Regions from separate parts of the Vreelandella sp. EE27 genome, predicted to be linked through region 1. Evidence: predicted binding sites of a transcription regulator. Region 1 holds the regulator's gene; the other holds the start of a gene.
What was found. The regulator PhoB, encoded in region 1, activates phosphate uptake and scavenging genes when phosphate is short. The targets are predictions, from matches to a motif close to TGTCATANNNNTGTCANA.
Positions count from the first base shown of each region.

Region 2: a site for PhoB is predicted at 1,602-1,619, ahead of ACWHVV_RS06700 (Na/Pi symporter). Genes of this name have one in related genera too.

Region 1 is NZ_OZ309109.1:3,878,597-3,883,120, forward strand. Features, by position in the region: gene phoR (phosphate regulon sensor histidine kinase PhoR) at 212-1,516, opposite strand; gene phoB (phosphate regulon transcriptional regulator PhoB) at 1,520-2,209, opposite strand; gene ubiA (4-hydroxybenzoate octaprenyltransferase) at 2,305-3,195, opposite strand; gene ACWHVV_RS18150 (chorismate--pyruvate lyase family protein) at 3,229-3,792, opposite strand; gene ACWHVV_RS18155 (FAD-dependent oxidoreductase) at 3,947-4,524, shown strand, end outside.
Region 2 is NZ_OZ309109.1:1,388,648-1,393,171, forward strand. Features, by position in the region: gene ACWHVV_RS06685 (heavy metal translocating P-type ATPase) at 1-261, shown strand, start outside; gene ACWHVV_RS06690 (helix-turn-helix domain-containing protein) at 215-514, opposite strand; gene ACWHVV_RS06695 (bile acid:sodium symporter family protein) at 635-1,555, shown strand; gene ACWHVV_RS06700 (Na/Pi symporter) at 1,691-2,872, shown strand; gene ACWHVV_RS06705 (hypothetical protein) at 2,877-3,113, shown strand; gene ACWHVV_RS06710 (Na/Pi symporter) at 3,521-4,524, shown strand, end outside.

The DNA of each region.
Region 1 (4,524 bases):
CTTACCAAAAGCTTTGCAGAGGCTGTGCCAAACATGGCATAAAAATTAATATTACTTTAAAAACAGTAACTTAAAATATTACAAGTCTTATACAGAAAGCCGGACAACGGCGTTTGCAACACTAAAAAGTGGCTAATAATGACACATAGACAATTTGTGACCCAATCTTGTATGCCATTTTGACACACTGTACAACTTTGGTCTCATATACCTAGGTCTGAGCAATTCGCGAGACGGGAAAGACGCAGCGAAAACGCGCCCCCTGCTGAGGGTGAGAGTCGATTTGAAGCTTTCCGTCGTGGCGCAGCAGGACGTGTTTCACGATGGCAAGCCCGAGCCCGGTACCACCGGTGGCGGTACTGCGGCCTTTATCCACGCGGTAGAAGCGCTCGGTCAGGCGGGGAATATGGACCGGGTCGATACCGTGCCCATTATCCTCCACTTCGATACAGACGCCGCCGTCAAGGAGGGGGGCGTAGCGCAGCGTGATCTCGCTCCCCCCGGGGGCGTAACGCACGGCGTTGAACATCAGGTTGGAAACGGCGCTTCGAAGCTCCTGCTCGCTTCCGATCAGCCGCGCGTCGCTTTCGATCACAAGCTCGATACTCTGGGGCTCGGTGTGCTGCTGCTGGGAAAGAGCGTTGGCATCCTGGTGAATGCTTTGTAAAAGCGGCGCCAACGCCAGCGGCTGATGATCCTTACCGCCCTGGTCGATTTCCAATCGGGAAAGCAGTAGCAGGTCATTGACCAGGTTCTGCATACGCAGGGTTTGCGCCTGCATCTGGCCGATACTGCGCCCCAACCGGGGCGGCAGCTCGTCTTTTAAATCGCTGTAGGTTTCCAGGTAACCCGAAAGCACGGTAAGCGGCGTGCGTAATTCGTGGGACACGTTGGCCACGAAATCACGGCGCATCTGCTCCAGGCGGTGCAGCCGGGTAATATCGCGCGCCATTACCAGACGCTCGTCATCGCCGTAGAGCGTGATTTGATACTCGAGAATACGCCGCTCGTCGATCGGCGAGGTAAGCGTTAACGGCTCGCTGTACTGGCGCGCGGAGAAGTAGCGTACGAAGGCGGGATCGCGCAGCAAATTGGTAATGTGCTGGCCACGGTCGTGGGCGGTTTGCAGTCCCAGCATCTGGTGCGCGGCGCTGTTCCACCATTCGAGATCGCCGTGGCGGTCGAGCATGACCACGCTGTCGCGCATCGCCTCAGAAGACTCCTGGATACGCGCAAGCGTGGCTCTTAGTCGGCTTTGCGTGATCCGCTGGCTTTTCTGGTAGCGGTAGAGTCGGTCCAGCAGCTCACCCCAAAGGCCCTTGGCCGCGGGGGGCTCTTCGTTGGGCGTGAAGGTCAGCCACTGATGCAGGGTACGCAGTTGGCGCAGATGATAGAAAAGACACGCCCCCAAACCCGCTGACAGCCCCAGCCCCGGCGAGCCAAACAGCCAACCCAGGACGACGCCGAGGGTGGCCAGACCCGCGATACGCCAAAGCTCTCGGCTCCACAAACGCACGCGCTACACCCGGGCGGAGAAGCGGTACCCGGTGCCGCGCACCGTTTGAATCAGGTTCTGGTGGGCATCGCCCAGCGCCTTACGCAGACGGCGGATATGCACGTCCACGGTGCGCTCTTCGACGTAGACGTTGCCGCCCCATACCTGATCCAACAGCTGGCTACGGGTGTAGGCGCGCTCCTGATGGGTCATGAAAAACTGCAGTAAGCGATATTCGGTGGGCCCCATATCCAATGCCTTGCCGTGGGCGCTGACCCGATGGCTTACCGGATCGAGCATCAAACCGTTGATTTCGATGGGGTCTTCCACGCCGCGTGGCGTCGTTCGGCGCAGCACCGCTTTCAAACGTGCCACCAGTTCGCGAGGCGAAAACGGCTTGGTGATGTAGTCGTCTGCCCCCGCTTCGAGCCCCTGGATCTTGTTATCTTCTTCGCCCTTGGCGGTCAGCATGATGATCGGGATCTCGGCGGTCGCCTCTTCGCGCTTCAGCCGCCTTGCAAGCTCGATCCCGCTGGTGCCCGGCATCATCCAGTCAAGCAGCAGAAGGTCCGGCTGATGGTCCACGACCAGGGCGTGGGCGTCCTGGGCATTGTCCGCTTCGAGCACGCGATAGTCCGCCATTTCCAGCGCCACCGCGATCATCTCGCGAATGGGCGCCTCATCATCGACGATCAAAACGGTCTTGGCGGTCATTGGCGGGCCTCACGGTGTCCAAACGAAAGTGGTTCGATGACATATCGGTGACAATCACACCATGGGCGGGTGACAGTTTTATGACATCCCCGACATTAGCCTGTCACCGGCCACCAGCTCAAGGCCAGCCCGGCAAATACCAGAAGTCCCGACCAGTGGTTGTTCAAAAACGCCTGAAAGCACGCGTCGCGCTCGCGGCCAACGATCAAGCGCTGCTGATGCACGAAGGTCACCGCCATGGCCACAAGGCCCAGCCAGAAGAATCCGCCAAGCCCTACACGCCAGCCCACCAGCGCCAGCAGCGCAAGCGTGGCCGCCTGCAGCAGCCCGATGATCAACCGGTCGGCCTCGCCAAACAGCACGGCGGTCGATTTGATGCCGATCTTCAGGTCATCGTCGCGATCCACCATGGCGTATTGGGTGTCGTAGGCGACGGTCCACAGCACGTTGGCTAAAAACAGAATCCACGCCTCGAGAGGCACGTAGCCCAGCACCGCGCCGAACGCCATGGGGATCGCCCAGGAGAACGCGGCGCCCAGTACCACTTGCGGGAAATGGGTATAGCGCTTCATGAAGGGGTAGATAAACGCCAGCGCCACGCCGCCCAACGAGAGGGCCACGGTAAACCAGTTGGTCAGCAGGACCAGCACGAAGGAGGCGGCGACCAGCAAGATGAACAGCAGTTTGGCTTCGGCCTCGCTGATACGCCCGGTCGCCAGCGGCCGGTTTTTAGTGCGTTTGACGTGGCCATCGAAGTGGCGGTCGGCGTAGTCGTTCACCACGCAGCCCGCCGCGCGCATGGTGTAGACCCCGGCGATGAAGATCAGCAGCACGCCACGCCCCGGCACGCCTTCGCCGGCCACCCACAGCGCCCAAAGGGTCGGCCACATCAAAAGCCAGGTGCCGATGGGCCGGTCCAGGCGCATCAGGGTGATGAAATCCGCCGCCCGAGACCACCCGGTAGGGCGCAGCAGTGAACGATCCATGCTTACCTCTCAAAGACAAAACGCGCGTCTAGCCTAGCGCGAAGCCATGCCAAGATCATCCGCCATCGTGGATAAAAAGGCCTCCTGGACCAATAGCGCCAGGCCGGTGTGATAAAAGACCGAACGCCGCGCCCACACCCCGGCCGCCCCAGGAGGACACAAGCGGCGGGCAAACGCTGGCCGCTGGCGGGTAGCAAAGAGGGGCCCGCGTACAAGATCCGGCTGGCGAAACAGCCAGCTCCCCAGTGAACGTTCGCCAAGGTGCTTTAGGTGTTGCCCCTGAAGCTGCTCGAGAGGCGCCACCGAGCGCGCCACTACCCAAGGGGCGTCATCCACGCACAGAGCCACTTCACGAAGCCAGGCCAGACGGCGCGGCGCCAGGCCCAGTGTCAGCGCTTCGTCGCGGGTGGGCACCCCTACCGTTTGGCGCAAAAGCTGCACACGAAAGGGGTTGGGCTGGCCTGCCGAGACCAGCCGCTGGGTCAGGGAATCGGTCGAGGCCACCCACTGCCACCAGGCGGCGCTCATGGCCGGGCGCAGCGCGTTCACGGGTTGCCAGCGCGCGTAGGGGGTAGGGTGCAAAAGGTGTGAAGCCACGCGGCCTCCTGGGCGGTCAAGTCGTTGAAGCTAGTGTAACATGACGTTCTAACGCACTTTTCTCAACGACATTTTCTTGAAGACCGTTCATTTAAAGACCCTTCATTTAAAGACAGTCATTGAAAACATCATGGTTCCAACACTGGGTGATGGCATGACCCATTCCTTCTCTCAAACCGAAAAGCCGGTGGATTTGATCATCCTGGGCACCGGCATGGCCGGTGTCGGTCTGGCCCGGGCATTGCGGCGCCAAGGTGACACCCGCTCGATCACCCTGGTAAGTTTCGACAGCGGCGATGAGTACAGCAAGCCACTGCTCTCCACGGGCTTTGGCAAACGCCTGGCGCCCGAGGCACTCGCCAGGCAAAGCGCCGACGAGGTGGCCCGCGAGCTCGACGCCACGCTGCGCCCCCATACCCATGTCACCGCGCTCGACGTCGATAGCCGGCGCCTGACGCTTGCCAACGGCGAGCAGCTTGCTTTCGAAAAGCTCGTGCTGGCCACCGGCGCCAGCCCACGCCTGGCCCTTGACGTGCCCGACACGTTGACCGGGCGCTTTTTCAGCGTGAACGACCTGGACGACTACCGGGGCTTGCATGAAGCACTGGCTTCGCGCAGTGCCCGGGTGGCGATCATTGGTGCAGGACTGGTCGGCTGCGAATTCGCCAACGATCTGCACGCCGCGGGTCACCAGGTCACGCTAATCGCCCCGGAAGCCACGCCGCTACCGCG
Region 2 (4,524 bases), 1.5 Mb from region 1:
GCCATTGCCAAACGCACTCGCCGGGTGATGATTCAAAATCTGGCGTTCTCGGCGCTTTATAACACCCTGGCGCTGGGGCTGGTGGTGGTCATGGCGATACCGCCGTTGGCGGCGGTGCTTGCCATGGCGGCAAGCTCTTTAAGCGTCACGCTCAATGCTGCCCGCCTGGCCTGGGCCGAGCCCGAAGAGGCGCCGCCACCGTCGTCAGGTGCTACTATAGGTAACCCAGCACTTGGCCCAGCCGCTCGGCATTCGCCTTGACCCAGCGCGCATCGATAGGGCCCCAGGTCTCGATCACGTAACGGCCGATATTGTGGCGCTCGCCCTCGAGGTTGTGAAACACGCAGCGAATATCCAGCTCGCCCAGGGATGCGATGGTGTCCTGAGCGGTACGCCGCGGCATGCCGGTGGCACTGATCAGTTCGGGCACGCTGCCCGCGCCTTCGCTGATCAGGTGGGCGGTATACAGGCGGCGGTAAAAACTGAGCTGGGTCTTGCTGGGCGTGTCGGTCATGAAGGTCTGCCAGTGGAAGTCGCTGAAAAGATAACGTGAATATACAGAGCATGCCTATAAAGCGCAGGAATATACAGCCCATGAGCATGGCTAGCCTATCAAGGGAGCGAACGTAACAGCATGATCCGTATTATATCTTTCGTTGAGGATCAGCTTCTTTGGTTGGTCGTGGTCGCCGCCGCCCTGGGGCTGATGGTGCCCGAAACCGGGCTTTTACTCGAACCCGCTATCGGGGTCTTGCTGGCGCTTTTGATGTTCATCATCAGCCTGACCTTCGATGCGCATGACGTGCGAAAGGTGATGCGCAAACCCTCGCGGCCTTTGTTGGCGCTAGGGCTCGTCTATGGGCCGATGTCGATTGTCGGATGGCTGACCGGGCGGCTCTTTTTCGGAAGCGGCCCCCTGGCGGCGGGGCAGATGCTGCTGGGCACCTTGCCAACGGATGTGTCATCGCCGTTATTGGTGCTCATGGCGCGGGGTAACGTGGCGCTGGCGGCCGTGTTCAACGCCATTAATACCGCGCTTTCGCCGTTCATCGTGCCCGTTTTGTTTTTGTGGCTAACGGGCATTCAGTTAGAGGTTCCTCTAGGGGCGATCATCGTCGAGCTGGTGTTGATCGTTTTACTACCCACGGTATTGGGAGTCACCTTGCGCACGATGTTCACGGGCTTTTTAGCGCGTTTCGATGCCACCTATGCAGGCCTTGGCTCCAGCGTCTACCTGTTGATACTGCTGGCCGTGGTCGGGCCCAACGCCGAGACCATCATCGGCTACGGCGCGTACGCTTTCGTGATCGCGGGCGCGGCGCTTTGTCTGAACCTTGCGGGCTACCTGGTCGGCATGGCCTCGCGGCTGGTCACGCGTGACCGCAAGGAGATCATCACCTACCTGTTCACCGTTAGCAAAAAGGAATTCAGCATTGCCGCGGCGTTCGTGGCGGCCTCCGGTTTGCCCTCGGAAGTCGCGATTCCCGCTGCCTTCTTTGCGGTGATTCAGATGATCACCTCACCCATCGCGGCCAAAATACTGGCGCGGGGCTGAAAACCTCTTCAAAAAGATGGGGAAATAATCAAATCAGAAGGACGCTGGTCACTTTATTGTCATTGGTTGTCGGTCATGCTGGGTAAAGCTTAGTCAGAGAGCGATGGCGCTTTACTTCCTACTGAGGGTAAGACGATGACCGAAGCGACGACAAGCGTAGCCGATCATACTACGCGCGACGATGAAGAAAGCAGTGCGCGAGGTGGGCGAGCCACGCATTGGCTAACGCTGCTTTTGCTGATTTATTGCCTTATTTGTGCGGTTTCGGTGATCGGCGACGGTTTCAGCACCGCTACCGGCGGCCAGGCCGAGCAGCTTTTCGAGTTCGCCACCAACCCCTTGGTCGGGCTCATGGTCGGTATCGTGGCCACCTCGCTTATTCAGTCCTCCTCGACGGTAACCTCTATTATTGTGGCCATGGTGGCCGGGGGCTTGCCGGTGGCGATCGCCGTGCCCATGGTCATGGGCGCCAATATCGGCACTACCATGACCAATACGTTGGTTAGCCTGGGGCATGTGCGCAATAAAGACGAGTTTCGCCGCGCTTTCGCCGCCGCTACGGTGCACGACTTTTTCAACTTTCTGGCGGTGGCGATTCTACTGCCGCTGGAAATACTCTTTAGCCCGTTGGAGCGTATAGCGCTGCAAGTAGCCGAGCTTTTCTACGGCGATGCGGATTTGTCGATCGAGAACGCGGACCTGTTGGGTTTTGCCACCGACCCCGTCACGGGCTCGGTAGAGAGCCTGGTCTCAGGGCTGCCTACCATACTCGGCGGCATCGTCATGATCGCGATCGGCATTACGGCCATCTTTTTATCCATTCGCTACATTGGCAAACTGCTCAAGAAACTGATGGTGGGTCGTGCCAAGCGCATCATGAATAATGCCATCGGCCGTGGCCCGGTGACCGGCGTCATCTCCGGCACGCTGGTGACCATTCTGGTACAGTCCTCGTCGACCACGACCAGCTTGATGGTCCCGCTGGCGGGCTCCGGCACCTTTACGTTAAGGCAGATCTACCCCTTCACCCTGGGCGGGAACGTCGGTACCACCTTTACCGCTTTGCTGGCTGCAACCGCCGTGAGTGGCGAGCACGCTATGCTGGCGTTGGAAATCGCCCTGGTTCACCTCTTCTTTAACCTCTTTGCCATCCTCATCATTGGCGGTCTGCCGTTTTTACGCCTGCTGCCCGTCAAGGGGGCCCGGCGGCTCGGCGACCTGGCCGCCGAGCGTAAAACATTGGCGGCCGCCTGGGTGCTGGGTGCTTTCGTTGCGCTGCCCGCAGCGCTCATTGCCATTACGACGATGCTAGGATAACGCCATGAGTTTTGAACAACGCCTCGAAAGCACATCAACCGCCGAGCTCAAGGCCATGTTGAACGACTCCGCCGAACTGATAGAGGAGATCAGAACCGAGCTCGCCGCCCGTGAGGACCAGCACCGCGAGATCGAGTCGGTGGATACGTTAATTCACGAGGCCCGGCCCAGGCTTCAGGAAATTCGCGGCTTTTTTGCACTGGTGCTCAGCGAGCTACGCGAACGCCGCGGCGAGCGCTGATATTCAGCGCATGCAAGGCCCTTCTGAAGTTTCGCCATCACCGAGATGATCTTCTTCTCGGGGGTGGCGACCCAAGGCGCGGGTGATCGCCCCCGGTTTTCGATGATGTAGCGGCAGACAAACTGGCAAAGACGACACGGCGTCCTTGTCACCAGTATGTCACGTTGATGGTGCAGGCTAAAGCGTTTAGGGTCTGTCTGAAAAGTCGACGAGCGAAGACAAGACAAGGCAAAAATTGGCGAAAAAACGGAGTTTACATGTGTAAATGAGTATTTTGAGCCAATTTTTAACGCCGTATTGTCGAGCGCAGGCACTTTTCAGACAGAGCCTAGCGCTTTGATGCGTATAAGCCGCTGGAGCGTCTCACCATGGTAGAGACGGCCAGGCGCCGGGCAGAGAGTAACGTCATGCACCATCAACAAAAAATACGACGCGGCCAGCTGGGGCAATGGCTGGCGCTTGCGCTGCTCGTTTATTTTCTGATTTGTGCGGTATCCATCGTCGGCGAGGGTTTCCAGCAAAGCCTGGGCGATCAAGCCGAACAGCTCTTCGCCTTTGCCACCAACCCCTTCGTGGGGCTGATGATCGGCATTATCACGACGGCGCTGATTCAATCCTCCTCCACGGTCACCTCGGTGATTGTCGGTATGGTCGCCGGCGGGCTGCCCGTGGCGCTGGCGGTGCCCATGATCATGGGCGCCAATGTGGGCACCACCTTAACCAGCACCCTGGTAAGCCTTGGCCATGTGAAAGACGATAACGCGTTTCGCCGCGCCTTTGCCGCCGCGACGATGCACGACTTTTTCAACCTGTTAGCGGTCGCCATCCTGCTGCCCATCGAGATTCTATTCAGCCCACTGGAGCGCCTGGCCGAACGCGTGGCGGTGCTCTTTTACGGGGATGCAGACCTTTCCCTCGAGCGCGTCAATTTCGTCGGTCAGGCGACCGACCCGGTCGCGGATTTTGTGGCGAGTGCGCTTTCGCGTCTTCCGGAGGTGGCGTTGGGCGCCGCCCTGATCCTCGTGGGGGTCGCGATGATCTTTCTCACCATTCGCTACATCGGCAAGCTGTTATCAAGGCTGATGGTCGGGCGCGCCCGGCAGATCATGCTCAGCGCCATCGGGCGCGGCTCGATCACCGGTGTTATGTCCGGCGCGCTGGTGACGCTACTGGTGCAGTCTTCGTCGACGACCACCAGCCTGACGGTGCCCATGGCCGGCTCCGGTGCGTTTACCCTACGCCAAATCTATCCCTTCACGATTGGCAGTAACCTGGGGACCACCATGACCGCACTGCTCGCGGCGACGGCCATCAGCGGCCCCACGGCGCTGCTGGCGTTGGAAATCGCTCTGGTGCATCTGCTGTTCAACGTGTTTGCCGTGTTGATTATCGGTGGAATACCGTTTTTACG